2 regions of the Comamonas guangdongensis genome follow, and region 1 is predicted to be linked to the other one. Evidence: riboswitches for the same ligand, from Rfam matches in the RefSeq annotation. Region 1 holds a riboswitch; the other holds the start of a gene.

Region 1 (7,100 bases):
CGCGGTTGGCCGGGAACAGGCCCATCACGCCATTGGCCTGCAGCCAGCGGCCTTCGACGATCTTCTTCAGCATGGCCTTGGCGTCCTCGAACACCTTGCGTGCCTGCTCGCCCACGATTTCATCGTCGAGGATGGCGGGGAAGGGGCCGGCCAGATCCCAGGTCTGGAAGAATGGGCCCCAATCTATGTACTGGGCAATTTCTGCCAGGTCGAAGTTCTTGAACACGCGGCGGCCCAGCACGCGCGGCAGCACGGGCGCATGGTGCGCAAAGTCCACGGGCGTGGCATTGGCGCGCGCCTTGTCCAGCGGCCACAGCGGCGTGGCCTTTTTGTTCGCATGCTGGGTGCGCACCTTGTCGTAGTCGGCCTGCAGCTCGTCCAGATAGGCCTGCTTGCCTTCGCCCAGCAGGCTTTGCGCCACGCTCACCGAGCGCGAGGCGTCGGGCACATAGACCACGGGGCCGTCGTACTTGGGCGCGATCTTCACGGCCGTGTGCACGCGCGAGCAGGTGGCGCCGCCAATCAGCAGCGGTATCTTCTTGATGCGGAAGTACTCGTCCTTGTCCATCTCGCCGGCCACATACTGCATCTCCTCGAGGCTGGGCGTGATCAGGCCCGACAGGCCTATGATGTCCGCGCCCTCGGCCTTGGCACGGGCCAGGATCTCGTGGCAGGGCACCATCACGCCCATGTTGATGACCTCGAAGTTGTTGCACTGCAGGACCACGGTGACGATGTTCTTGCCTATGTCGTGCACATCGCCCTTGACGGTGGCGATGACGATCTTGCCCTTGCTAGACACGTCCAGGCCCGCGGCTTCCTGCTGACGCTTTTCCTCTTCGATATAGGGCACCAGATGGGCCACGGCCTGCTTCATCACGCGCGCGCTCTTGACCACCTGGGGCAGGAACATCTTGCCGGCGCCGAACAGGTCGCCGACCACGTTCATGCCGTCCATCAGCGGACCTTCGATCACATGCAGCGGGCGGCCGCCGCCCTGCACCACGATCTGCTGGTAGGCCTCTTCCGTGTCTTCGGTGATGAAGTCGGTAATGCCGTGCACCAGCGCATGCGAGAGGCGCTCGTTGACGGTCTTGGGCTTGTCCGGCGTACCGCGCCATTCCAGCTTCTTGCTGTCGTCCTTGGCCGCGCCCTTGGCCTGGTCGGCGATCTCCAGCAGGCGTTCGGCCGCGTCGGGGCGACGGTTGAGCACCACGTCTTCGACGCGCTCGCGCAGCGTGGGCTCCAGCTCGTCATAGACACCCACCATGCCGGCGTTGACGATGCCCATGTCCATGCCCGCCTTGATGGCATGGTAGAGGAACACGGTGTGGATGGCCTCGCGCACCGGGTCGTTGCCGCGGAAGGAAAAGCTCACGTTGGAGACGCCGCCGCTGACCTTGGCGCCCGGCAGGTTCTGCTTGATCCAGCGCGTGGCCTCGATGAAGTCCACGCCATAGTTGTTGTGCTCTTCGATGCCGGTGGCCACGGCAAAGATGTTGGGGTCGAAGATGATGTCTTCGGGCGCAAAGCCCACTTCGTCGACCAGGATGCGGTAGGCGCGTTCGCAGATCTCGATCTTGCGCGCAAAGGTGTCGGCCTGGCCTTTTTCGTCGAATGCCATCACCACGGCGGCCGCGCCATAGCGCTTGACCAGCTTGGCGTGCTTCTTGAACTCTTCGACGCCCTCCTTCATGGAGATCGAGTTGACGATGCCCTTGCCCTGCAGGCAGCGCAGGCCGGCCTCGATCACCTCCCACTTGGAGCTGTCCACCATCACCGGCACCTTGGCGATGTCGGGCTCGGAGGCGATCAGGTTCAGAAAGCGCACCATGGCGGCCTTGCTGTCCAGCATGGCCTCGTCCATGTTCACGTCGATCACCTGGGCGCCGTTTTCCACCTGCTGACGCGCCACGGCCAGGGCCTCTTCGTACTGCTCGTTGAGGATCAGGCGCGCAAACGCCTTGGAGCCGGTGACGTTGGTGCGCTCGCCCACGTTGACGAACAGCGTGTCCTCGCCGATGAACACGGGCTCCAGGCCCGACAGGCGCATGGGGGCGATAGCAGTGGAAGGGGTAGCAGCGGACATCTGGCTCACCTGTATAAAAACCAAGGACAGAAGGAAAACAGGTGAGCGCCGTTGTCTGTGGACTGCCTGCGCGGGCAGGCGGCCGGCCCCAAGCCTGACGGCGGGTCGAAAGCTCAACCGGGCCGCTGCAGCGCTCCTTGGGGCGAAGCCCGCCATTCTAAGACGAGGCCGCTTGTCCGCGCCCGCTGCCGCCTACTGCCGCGGGGGCCCGCCGGCCCGCGACCAAGGGGCATATAAGGGCTTACCCTAGAATCCAGCGTCCTCAAGAAGAACCGCCTGGAGAAGAGAAATGCACGTGAGCCTTGGTGCGTACTACACGCTTATTCTTGCCGTACTGGTGCTGATGCTGGGCAAGCTGCTGACGCGGCATATCCGCCTGCTGCGCGACTTCAACATCCCCGAGCCCGTCTCCGGCGGCCTGGTCGTGGCGGCTGTGATCTTTGCCCTGCACCGGTTCATGGATCTGAGCCTGAGCCTGGAGTCCGGCCTGCAGTCGGCCTTCATGCTGGTGTTCTTCTCCTCCATAGGCCTGAGCGCCAACTTTGCCAAACTGCGCGAAGGCGGCAAGGGCCTGCTGGTCTTCCCGCTTCTGATAGCGGCCTTCATCCTGGTGCAGAACGGCGTGGGCGTTGGCCTGGCCACACTGCTGGGGCTGGACCCGCTGCTGGGCCTGGTGACGGGTTCCATCACCCTGGTCGGCGGCCACGGCACGGCAGGCGCCTGGGGCTCGGTGCTCGAAACCCAGTACGGCCTGAGCGGCGCCACCACGCTGGGCATTGCCTGCGCCACGTTCGGCCTGGTCATCGGCGGGCTGCTCGGCGGTCCGCTGGCCAAGCACCTGATCACCCGCCACCGGCTGGCCCGGCCGCTCACCGAATCCGAGCAGCAGCAGGCCGACGCCACCACCGTGAGCGAGGGCAGCGCGGTGGCCAACTTCGAATCCCCCAGCCATGCGCCGCGCCTGATCACGGCCGACGCCGCGGTGGAAACCCTGGCCCTGTTTGCGGCCTGTCTGGCTTTTGCCGAGTTCATGACCGGGCTGACCAAGGGCTCGGCCATCCAGCTGCCAACCTTTGTCTGGGCGCTGGGCGGCGGCGTGGTGATCCGCAATCTGCTGGACCATGTGTTCGGCTTCAAGGTCTTCGACCGCGCCATCGACGTGTTCGGCAATGCCTCGCTGTCCATCTATCTGGCCATCGCCCTGCTGTCGCTCAAGCTCTGGGAACTCAGCGATCTGGCCGGCCCACTGGTGATCATTCTGCTCGCGCAAACCCTGCTCATGGCGCTGTACGCGAGCCTCGTGACCTTCCGCATCATGGGCAAGGACTACGACGCGGCCGTGCTGGCCGCCGGCCACTGCGGCTTCGGCATGGGTGCCACGCCCACGGCCGTGGCCAATATGCAGGCCATCACCAACCAGTACGGCCCGTCGCACAAGGCCTTCATCCTGGTGCCGCTGGTGGGCGCCTTCTTCATCGACATCACCAACGCCTTTGTGCTGCAGCTCTGGATCAGCTTGCTGCGCTGACCGTTTCGCCGCGGCGGCATACAGAAAAGCCTGTTCCGGCCGCGCTGGAACAGGCTTTTTTTCTGCCGGCGGCAGACGCCACTCCGAGGCTCAGGCGCTCACGCCCTGGGCCGAGGCCGGCAGGCCGAACAGGCGGTCGAACGCCCAGTTGAAGGCAAAGGTGTAGACCATGAAGAACAGCAGCAGGCCGGCTTCCATCACCGCAGCTTCCCACAGCGAGATCTCGAACCACCAGGCCATCAGCGGAATCAGCATGGCGGCGATACCGCCTTCGAAACCGATCGCGTGCACCACGCGGCGCAATACCGAACGGCCCTTGACGCTCTGGCGCGACTCCCATTTTTCAAACAGGTAGTTGAAGCTCAGATTCCAGCAGATCGCGATCACCGAGGCCGCCACGGCCATGACACCGGAATCGCTGGCCTTTTGGCCAATCGCCATGAAGATCAGGCTGGAGACGATGATGGCAATGGCCTCGTACAGCGAGACGTAGAGGATGCGGCGCTTGGGGCCTTGCAGGCCCGAGACCTTGGCGGGAGCGGCGACAGCGGCGTGATGACTGGAAGATGTGGCAGAGGAAGAAGCGGATGCCATCGCTGAGGCTTGTTGAGACATAGGCTGCAGTGTATGTTCTGAAAATTGAAGATAAAAGTCAGTTCCTTTCAATTTTTCTGACAAGTCAAACCATGCCCTTCGCTGCCGATCAGGTCCCGCTGTTTCTCGCCGTGCTCGATGCGGGCTCCTTCTCGGCGGCCGCGCGCCAGCTGGGGCGCGTGCCCTCGGCCGTCAGCATGGCGATCGCCCAGCTCGAGGCCGAGCTGGGCCTGCAACTGTTCGACCGCCGCGGACGCGAGCCCGCGCCCACCGCCGCGGCGCGCGCGCTGGAGCCCCAGGCACGGCTGCTGGCCGAGCAGCTGCAACAGCTCAACTGGCAGGCCCAGGCCTTGCATGAAGGGCTGGAAGAGCGGCTGACGCTGGCCATTGCGCCCGAGCTGCTGGCCACACACTGGACCGGGCCGCTGAGTACCCTGGTGCAGGAGTTTCCGGCCCTGCCCATCGAGGTGCTTGCCGCGCCCCAGGCCGATGCGCTGGAACTGCTGCATGCGGGCCGGGCGCATCTGGCCCTGGTGTTCGAGCGTCCGGCCGTGGACGGGCGCGAAGGTTTTCAGGAAATGGGGCGCGAGACCCTGGTCGCCGTGATGGCGCCGCAGTTTGCGCCCTGGCAGCAGGCTCTGGCCGAGCATGGCCCGGGCGCGAAGCTGTCGGTGGAGCTGCTGGCCGCCACGCGCCAGATCCTGGTCGCCAGCCGCGACCCGCAGCAGACCGATCCGCGCTTTGTGTTTGCGCGCCGGCTCTGGCGCACGGACAGCCATCAGGCCGCGCTGGCCCTGATTGGCGCGGGCCTGGGCTGGGGTTGGCTGCCCAAGGGCCTGGTGGAAGCGCATATAGGCGCCGGCGCCCTGCTGGAAATCCCCGTGCAGAACCTGAGCAACGGCACCACGCTGTTTGTGGACTGGGTCTGGTCCAAGGAGCGCACGCAAGGCCTGGCCGCGCGCCGCTTTGTGCAGCTGCTGCGCGGGCGCTGAGCACGGCATGGCTGACGATGCTGGCGCCGCATGGATGACAGGAGCCCCAGGTAGCGAAGATGATGTCGGTGTTTTGCGCTATTCATTCCGCAGCACAGGAGTCCCAGCCATGTCCCATCAGCCGGCCAATGCCCAGAATCCCTATCCTTTCGCAAGCCATGACCCGGCGCTGCTCCAGCTCTGGCAGCGCTGGCAGCCGGGCGAGCCGCGCGACCATCGCGCGGCTCGCGCCGAGGCCGCGGCCCCCGTCGATCTGCAGCAGTTCGACCCCGGAGCCAAGCCTTTTTCGGCAGACCAGGGCAAGCAGTTCGACAAGGACAGGGTGAACCAGCTGGCCCTGGAGCTGGACGAGCTGCAGAACATTTTTTACGCGGATCGCCGCTTCAAGCTGCTGGTCATACTCCAGGGCATGGATGCGGCCGGCAAGGACGGCACGCTGCGCGGCGTGTTCAGCCAGATGACGCCCCTGGGCGTGCGCACCGTGGGCTGGAAAGCCCCTACCGAGACGGAGAAGGCGCGCGACTATCTATGGCGCATCCATCTGCAGATACCGGCCAGCGGCGAAATCGTGGTCTTCAACCGCAGCCAGTACGAAGACGTGCTGGTGCCCGTGGTCAACCAGTGGATCACGCCCGAGCAACAGGCCCAGCGCTATGCGCAGATCAACGACTTCGAGCGCATGCTCAGCGAAACCGGCACCGTGGTCGTCAAGTTCATGCTGCACATCAGCAAGGAGGAGCAGCGCCAGCGCCTGCAGGAGCGCCTGGATGATCCCTGCAAGCACTGGAAGTTCGATGACAACGACCTCAAGGTCCGGGCCCAGTGGGACGAATATCAGCGCTCCTACGCCAGCCTGCTGGCCGCCACCCATACGCCCTGGGCGCCCTGGACCATAGTCCCGGCCGACTCCAAGACCCACCGCAATCTGATGATCGCCACCCTGCTGCGCGAGGTGCTCGGCAATCTGGAGCTGCACTACCCGCCCGGAGCGCCGGCGCTGGACAAGATCCGGGTGAAATGAGGGTGCTCACATCAGCGAAGCAGCTTGCGCAGGTCCTGCCTTTGTTCTTGGCATCAGACAACCTGAAACCTCACCCTAGCCTGCGCAAGCCGCTTTGATTTCAGGAGCAACATCCTAGATACCTAGAACTGCCAACCCAGCTGTCCCAGGCCTTCGAACGAGATATCGAAGCGATCGCCGGCCTCCAACCGCTGGCAACCGCACCAGGTCCCGGTGGTCACCACCGTGCCCGCAGGCACGCTGCCGTATTCGGCCGCCACATGCTGCAGCCAGTCCACCAGCAGCCAGGCGGGATCGCCCAGGCTATGCGTACCGACGAAACGCTGGGCCTCGCCGCCGTTGACCTGCACCGTGCAGAGCTGCCGCGCCCAGTCACGGCCTTGCAGCACAGAGGTCGGCTGCCACTCGCCCAGCGCCAGTCCGCCGTGGCATTGGCCATCGGCCAGCAGGGCCAGAGCCGGAGCCTGCAGGCCGTCGCGCCAGCGCACGTCCACCCACTCGATGGCCACGGCCACGCCGTCCAGCAAAGCCAGCGCGCTGTCGTAATCCAGCGCCGCGGCCTGCTCGGCCGTCACCGACCGGCCCAGGCGCAAGGCGATTTCAGCCTCCGCCCCGCGCATATTGAAGACGGTCTGCGGCGCCACCGCCTGCAAGCGGCCCTCTTGCACGCCGTTTTCCGGCAGGGCCACATGCAGCAGGGCAGCCTGGCGATCGGCGCCGCCCGACTTCCAGTAACGCGGTGCGCGCCCGGCGGGCCACCAGTTCCAGGCGCGGGCCAGAGCGCTCTGCACGGCGCGTGCATCGGCCTCGTCGCGCATCAGCGGCGCCACATCGGCGCCCAGGCTCATTTTTTCGCCCAGCTTGCGCGACCACCAG
Region 2 (7,100 bases), on a different contig from region 1:
CGACACCACCGAGGCCTATCTGGGCGCCAGCCATGGCGGCTTCAGCGCCAAATGGTCGCTGGCGCTGAGCCCGTACTTCGGCCTGCAGGACGGCACGGCGGGCTCCGCCTTCGCCACGGCGCTGGCGCCGGCCGGCAGCAGCCGCGGCAGCCAGTACCTGGATCTGAACTACCAGCATGGCCTGGGCGACTGGGCCACGCTGGGCCTGCACGGAGGCTATACCTATGTGCGCAATTACAGCGCGGTTTCCTATGCCGACTGGCGCCTGTCCCTGGCCAGGAGCTGGGGCGGATGGACCGCGACCCTGGCCTATGCGGGCACCTCGGCCGATGCCCGCTACTACAGCGCCGCCAACGGCCAAGGCCAGCTGCGCAGCCTGGGCCGCAGCGGCTGGGTGCTGGGCCTGAGCGCGGCCTTTTGACCGGTTTGAGTGATACGCTGATTACCCCATGCCCGCCAACAATCTCCCCCCGATCGCCCCGCGCCCCGATCCCGATGCGCTGGTGGCCCAGCTGCAGGCCGAGCGGCAGCAGGCCGCGCGCGGCAAGCTGCGCATCTACTTCGGCTCCAACGCCGGGGTGGGGAAGACCTATGCCATGCTGGCCGCCGCGCTGCGCGAGCGCCAGGCCGGGCGCTCGGTGCTGGTGGGCCTGGTGGAGACGCACGACCGGGCCGAGACCGAACAGCAGCTGCACGACCTCGAGCAGCTGCCGCGCCGCATGCTGGCCTACCAGGGGCGGCAGCTGTCCGAGTTCGATCTCGACGCCGCGCTGGCACGCCACCCCGATGTGCTGCTGCTGGACGAGCTGGCCCACAGCAATGTGAGCGGCTCGCGCCACCCCAAGCGCTGGCAGGACGTGCAGGAGCTGCTGGACGCCGGCGTCAATGTCTGGACTACGCTCAACGTCCAGCACCTGGAGAGCCTCAACGACGTGGTCGGCGGCATCGTCGGCATCAAGGTGCACGAGACCGTGCCCGACCAGATCTTCGACGATGCCGACGAGGTCGTGGTCGTCGACATCTCGCCCGAGGAGCTGCTGCGCCGCCTCAAGGCCGGCAAGGTCTATCCGCTGGAACAGGCCGAGCGCGCCTCGCACAATTTCTTCCGCCTGGGCAATCTGCTGGCGCTGCGTGAGCTGGCGCTGCGCCGCACGGCCGACCGCGTCGACGAAGACATGCGCGACTACCGGCGCGAGCGCGCCATCGGCGAGGTCTGGCCCGCGCGCGAGCGGTTGCTGGTCGCCGTGGGCGGCCGTGCCGGCGACGATGCTCTGGTGCGCCAGGTCGCGCGCCTGGCGCGGCGGCTGGAGGCCGACTGGATGGTGGTCTATGTGGATGCGCCCGAACGCCAGCACCGGCCGCGGCGCGCGCAGGAGGCCGTGCTCAAGACCCTGGCGCTGGCCTCGCGTCTGGGCGCGGACACGGCCACCATTCCCGGCACCGATGTGGCCCAGGCCCTGGTCGATTTCGCGCACGAGCGCAATGCCAGCCATCTGGTGCTGGCGCGCGTGCAGCGGCGCGTGTCGCGCTGGCTGCCCTGGGTGCCGCCCAATCTGATCGAGCAGATCGCGCGCCTGGATCCGGGACTGGACGTGCTGGTGCTGTCGCCGCCGGTTCCCAAAAGCGAGAGCGCCGAGCGCAAGCGCAGCAACGATCGCAAGCCGATCGCCTGGGTGGGTTATGTGGGCGCGAGCCTGGCCTGTTTTGCGGCCACGGCGGTGGCCGAGCTGCTGCTGCAGGTCTTCGAGCCAGCGAACGTGGTCATGCTGTTCCTGCTGGTGGTGGTGCTCTCCGCCCTGCGCTGGGGGCGCGGGCCCGGGGCCTGGGCCGCCTTGCTGGCCGTGCTCTGCTTCGACTACTACTTCGTGCCGCCGCGCGATTCGTTCTCCGTCAACGACACCCAGTACCTGTTCACCTTCAGCCTGATGCTGGGCGTGGCTCTGGTCTGCGGCCAGCTCATGGCCAGGCTGCGCCACGAGGCCCGCGTGGCGGCCGAACGCGAGCGCCGCGCGGGAGCGCTGGCGCGGCTGGCGCGCGACCTGTCGGGCGCGCTGACCCAGGAGCAGGTCGCGCAGACCGCGCTGACCACGGTCTCGGGCGTGTTCGATGCGCAGACCGGACTGCTGCTGCCCGATGCCAACGAGCAGCTGCATATCGCCGCGGGCAGCACCGGCAGCATTGACGCGAGCGTGGGCCGCTGGGCCATGGAGCATGGCCAGATGGCCGGCCATGGCACGGACACTTTGGCGGCATCGCCGGCCCTGTACGTGCCGCTGATGGCCCCCGTGCGCGCGCGCGGCGTGCTGGCCCTGCATCTGCGCTCGCCCGAGCGGCTGGATGTGCCCGAGGAGCGGCGCCTGCTCGAGGCCTGCGCGAGCCAGATCGCGCTGGCGCTGGAGCGCGTGCACTTTGTCGAGGTCGCGCAGCAGACCCAGATCGCCATGGAGGGCGAGCGGCTGCGCAACACCCTGCTGTCGGAGGTCTCGCACGATCTGCGTACGCCGCTGACCGGCATTCTGGGCGCGGCCCAGACGGCTCTGCCCCATGCGAGCCAGGGCGTGACGCACGAGATGCTGGTGCAGATCCGCAACCAGGCCCAGTCCATGCAGCAACTGGTGGACAACCTCCTGGCCATGGCAAGGCTGCAGCAGGGTGGGGTGCATCTCAAGCGCGAATGGCTGCCCGCCGACGAACTGGTGGGCAGCGCGCTGCAGCAGATGCGCGACCGCCTGGCCACCCATGTGGTGCAGACCCGGCTGCCGGTGGACCTGCCCCTGCTGCATGTGGATGCGGTGCTGATGGAGCGCGTGCTTGTCAACCTGCTGGACAACGCCGTCAAGTACACGCCGGCGGGCACGGCCATTCAGATCTCGGCGCACAAAGAGGGGGAGGACTGCCTGCTGCAGCTGCAGGACACGGGGCCGGGCCTGCCGCGCCACATGGCGGCGGCCCAGCTGTTCGAGCCCTTCACGCGCGGCGTGACCGAGTCCTCGGTATCCGGCATGGGCCTGGGCCTGACCCTGGCGCAGCGCATCGTGGAGGCTCATGGCGGCACGCTGGAGGCGGAGTCCGGCGCCGCCGGCGAAGGAACGCTGTTCACGATACGCCTGCCGGTGCCCGAGCAGCCGCGCCTGGACGAATAGCGCCGACAATCCGATGTCATAGACCAGGGATTCCGAATGAACGCGAGCGGCCCAAGAATTTTGTTGATCGAAGACGATGCCAGCATCCGGCGCTTTGTGCGCCTGGCGCTGGAGGACGAAGGCTGGCTGGTGTTCGAGTCCGACACTGCCAAGCGCGGCCTGATCGACGCGGCCAGCCGCCAGCCCGATGCCGTGGTGCTGGACCTGGGCCTGCCCGACGCCGACGGCAAGACCGTGATCGCCGAACTGCGCCGCTGGAGCCAGCTGCCGATTCTGGTGTTGTCGGCGCGCGAGCGCGAAGAGGAAAAAGTCGCGGCCCTCGATGCGGGCGCCGACGACTATCTGACCAAGCCTTTCGGCGTGCCCGAGCTGCTGGCGCGTTTGCGCGTCATGCTGCGCCGCCGCCAGCAGGCGAGCGCGGCGGACAAGGGTGGCAGCTGCGCGCATTTCGGCAATGTGTCGGTCGATCTGGCCACCCACGAGGTCGCGCGCGACGGCGAGCCGGTGCATCTGACGCCCATAGAGTTCCGCCTGCTGGCGGCGCTGATCGCGGGCCAGGGCCGGGTGCTGACGCATCGCCAGCTGCTGCTGCAGGTCTGGGGGCCCGAGTATCTGGACCGGCCCCACTATCTGCGCGTGCACATGGCGAATCTGCGCCAGAAGATAGAGCTCGACCCGGCCCAGCCCCGGCATCTGCTGACCGAGCTGCAGGTGGGCTACCGGCTGCTGGGCCTGGCCGCATCCTAGGCGGCGAATCCCTGCAGCGCCAGGGCCGTGGCATACATGGCCAGGCCGAACACCGCGTGCAGGACCAGGCTGTGGCCGCGCGCGAGCCAGGGCCTGGGCGCGCGGCTGGCCGCCACGCCCAGGCCCATGCCGGGCTGCATCACGAAAAACGGGAACACCACGCTGGCCAGGCCCACGGCCAGTGCCGGCAGCAGGCGCGGCGCTTCCAGCCAGGCCGGGCCCGCGAGGGTGACCAGGGCCAGGGCAAACAGCATGCCGATCAGATAGTGGGCGCTCCAGCCAATGGCGGCTTCGTAGGCCTTGGGCGCCGAGGCCGTGATCGGCGCATGAGCGCAGCGGCCCTCGGGCAGATACAGCAGCCAGCGCCCGACCAGGGCGTAGTCGAGTGCGGGCGCGCCGAACAGCCGCCGGCGCAGCATGGCCCAGAGGTCGATGACGGCGGTGGCGCCAAGACCCACGAACAGGGTCTGGGCCAGGGGAACGGGGTGGTCTATGCTCATGCGGCTTGCCTTGGTGCGAAGAAAAACCGACTATGCAACTTGAAGTCAACTTCAAGTCAAGCACGCATGCTCATCGATATCGGCGCGGTGGCCCGCCAGTCCGGCCTGACCGCCTCCACCCTGCGTTACTACGAGGCCCAGGGCCTGATTTCCTCCTGCGCGCGGCATGGCCTGCGGCGCCAGTACCAGCCCCAGGTGCTGCAGCAACTGGCCCTGATCACGCTGGGCCGAGCAGCGGGCTTCTCGCTGGCCGAGATCCGCCAGATGTTCGGCGACGGCGGCGCGCTGGAGGTGGACAGGCAGGCGCTGGCACGCCGGGCCGAGGAGCTGGACCGCGGCATACGCCGCATGACCGCGTTGCGCGAAGGCCTGCGCCATGCGGCGCAATGCCCGGCGCCCAGCCATCTGGAATGCCCGAAATTCCAGCAGATGCTGCGCGTGGCCGCCAGGTCGGCCAGGGACGGAGGCTGAGCCCTTTCGCGGCGCCGTGGATGCGGCCGCGTCTATAATCGCCGGATATCCGAGGAGCGTTGCAGCGTCCCCCATCAGGCGGGGCGTGAGGCTCGGACCCAACACTCGCAACGACGCTCACCCACGCTTTCTGTGCGGTGCGGCGCTTTCCCCTCCTGCTGCAGATCGTGGACTGTTTCCAAGTTTGTTCCGAGCAGGAGTTTTCATGAGCAATACCCAAGACCGCGCGATCGCCGACATTTCCCTGGCCAGCTGGGGCCGCAAGGAGATCAGCATCGCCGAAACCGAAATGCCTGGCCTGATGGCCGTGCGCGAAGAATTCGCCGCCGCCCAGCCGCTCAAGGGCGCACGCATCACCGGCTCGCTGCACATGACCATCCAGACGGCCGTGCTGATCGAGACGCTGACGGCCCTGGGTGCGCAAGTGCGCTGGGCTTCGTGCAACATCTTCTCCACCCAGGACCATGCCGCGGCCGCGATTGCCGAGACCGGCGTGCCCGTGTTCGCCATCAAGGGCGAATCGCTGAAGGACTACTGGGATTACACCCACAACATCTTCGAGTTCGGCGCCAAGGGTGCCGAGAACGAAGGCCCGAACATGATCCTGGACGACGGCGGCGATGCCACCATGCTCATGCACCTGGGCATGCGCGCCGAAAAGGATCTGTCCGTGCTGGCCAACCCCGGCTCCGAGGAAGAAAAGATCGTCTTCGCCGCCATCAAGGCCAAGCTGGCCGAAGACGGTACCTGGTACAGCCGCAAGAGCGCCCAGATCATGGGCGTGACCGAGGAAACCACGACCGGCGTGCACCGCCTCAACGAAATGTCCGCCAAGGGCACGCTGAAGTTCCGCGCCATCAACGTCAACGACTCGGTGACCAAGAGCAAGTTCGACAACCTGTACGGCTGCCGCGAATCGCTTGTGGACGGCATCAAGCGCGCCACCGACGTGATGATCGCTGGCAAGGTGGCCGTGGTGGCCGGCTACGGCGACGTGGGCAAGGGCTGCGCCCAGGCGCTGACGGCACTGCGCGCCCAGGTGTGGGTGACCGAGATCGACCCCATCAACGCCCTGCAGGCGGCCATGGAAGGCTACAAGGTCGTGACCATGGAATACGCGGCCGACAAGTGCGACATCTTCGTGACCACCACCGGCAACCGCGACATCATCCGCCACGAGCACATGCTGGCCATGAAGAACGAGGCCATCGTCTGCAACATCGGCCACTTCGACAACGAGATCGACGTGGCGTCGATCGAGAAGTATGAGTGGGAAGAGATCAAGCCCCAGGTGGATCACATCACCTTCCCCGACGGCAAGAAGATCATCCTGCTGGCCAAAGGCCGTCTGGTGAACCTGGGCTGCGCCACCGGCCACCCCAGCTTCGTGATGTCCAACTCGTTTGCCAACCAGACCCTGGCGCAGATCGAGCTGTTCACGCGTCCCGAGGCCTATGAAGTGGGCAAGGTCTATGTGCTGCCCAAGATCCTCGACGAGAAGGTCGCGCGCCTGCACCTGAAGAAGGTCGGCGCCCAACTGACCGAGCTGACCCAGGCCCAGGCCGACTACATCGGCGTGAGCAAGCAAGGCCCTTACAAGCCCGAGACCTACCGCTATTAAGCACCCCCTGAGCGGCTTTGCCGCTTCCCCCTCTCTGGCTTCGCCGGAGGGGGACGACGCCCTCGCTGCGGGGGCGGCCCTTGCTCGGCGTCCCTGGCATTGGTTCGCGCCAGTTTTTGAGGGTTGATGCCAGCACTAACCGAGATTCCCTGGAGAGCGACGCGATGCGCGCAGATGTTTTTTTAGTTGAGGCTGGCCATGCGAGCACCCGTTCCCAGGCCCAGCGTCTGATTGCCTCGGGTGTGGAATGGCGGCTGACGCCGCTGGCCCCCTGGAAGAAGGTCGCCAAGAACGGCGATGAGATTCCCGCGGGTGCCGAGCTGCAGCTGCTGGATGCGGCCGAGGCCAAGTACATCTCGCGCGGCGGCCTCAAGCTCGAAGGCGCGCTGGCCGCCACGGGCTTCAAGGTTGCAGGCCTGCGCTGCCTGGACGTGGGCCAGAGCACGGGCGGCTTCACCGACTGCCTGCTGCAGCAGGGTGCGGCCCAGGTCATAGGCGTGGATGTGGGCCATGGCCAGCTGCACGAGCGCCTGCGCGCCGATGAGCGCGTGGTATGCGTGGAGGGCCTGAATGCCCGTGCCATGACGGCCGAGTCGCTGGCCGCCGCCTGCGACGAGG

The links. Region 1 has a riboswitch for S-adenosylhomocysteine ahead of metH (methionine synthase). Riboswitches for the same ligand answer to the same signal wherever they lie in the genome.
Region 2: linked by a shared signal. The riboswitch ahead of ahcY (adenosylhomocysteinase) and the one ahead of metH (methionine synthase) in region 1 are both predicted to bind S-adenosylhomocysteine.

The regions. Positions count from the first base shown of each region.
Region 1 covers NZ_JBFYGN010000007.1:128,018-135,117, forward strand. Annotated here, with positions in the region: gene metH (methionine synthase) at 1-2,089, opposite strand, end outside; S-adenosyl-L-homocysteine riboswitch at 2,126-2,234, opposite strand; gene gltS (sodium/glutamate symporter) at 2,379-3,617, shown strand; gene AB6724_RS08305 (PACE efflux transporter) at 3,708-4,211, opposite strand; gene AB6724_RS08310 (LysR family transcriptional regulator) at 4,304-5,203, shown strand; gene AB6724_RS08315 (PPK2 family polyphosphate kinase) at 5,313-6,224, shown strand; gene AB6724_RS08320 (fumarylacetoacetate hydrolase family protein) at 6,347-7,100, opposite strand, start outside.
Region 2 covers NZ_JBFYGN010000022.1:26,405-33,504, forward strand. Annotated here, with positions in the region: gene AB6724_RS16870 (TorF family putative porin) at 1-421, shown strand, start outside; gene AB6724_RS16875 (DUF4118 domain-containing protein) at 450-3,143, shown strand; gene AB6724_RS16880 (response regulator) at 3,180-3,890, shown strand; gene AB6724_RS16885 (DUF2938 domain-containing protein) at 3,887-4,390, opposite strand; gene AB6724_RS16890 (helix-turn-helix domain-containing protein) at 4,457-4,861, shown strand; S-adenosyl-L-homocysteine riboswitch at 4,907-4,987, shown strand; gene ahcY (adenosylhomocysteinase) at 5,067-6,482, shown strand; gene AB6724_RS16900 (TlyA family RNA methyltransferase) at 6,647-7,100, shown strand, end outside.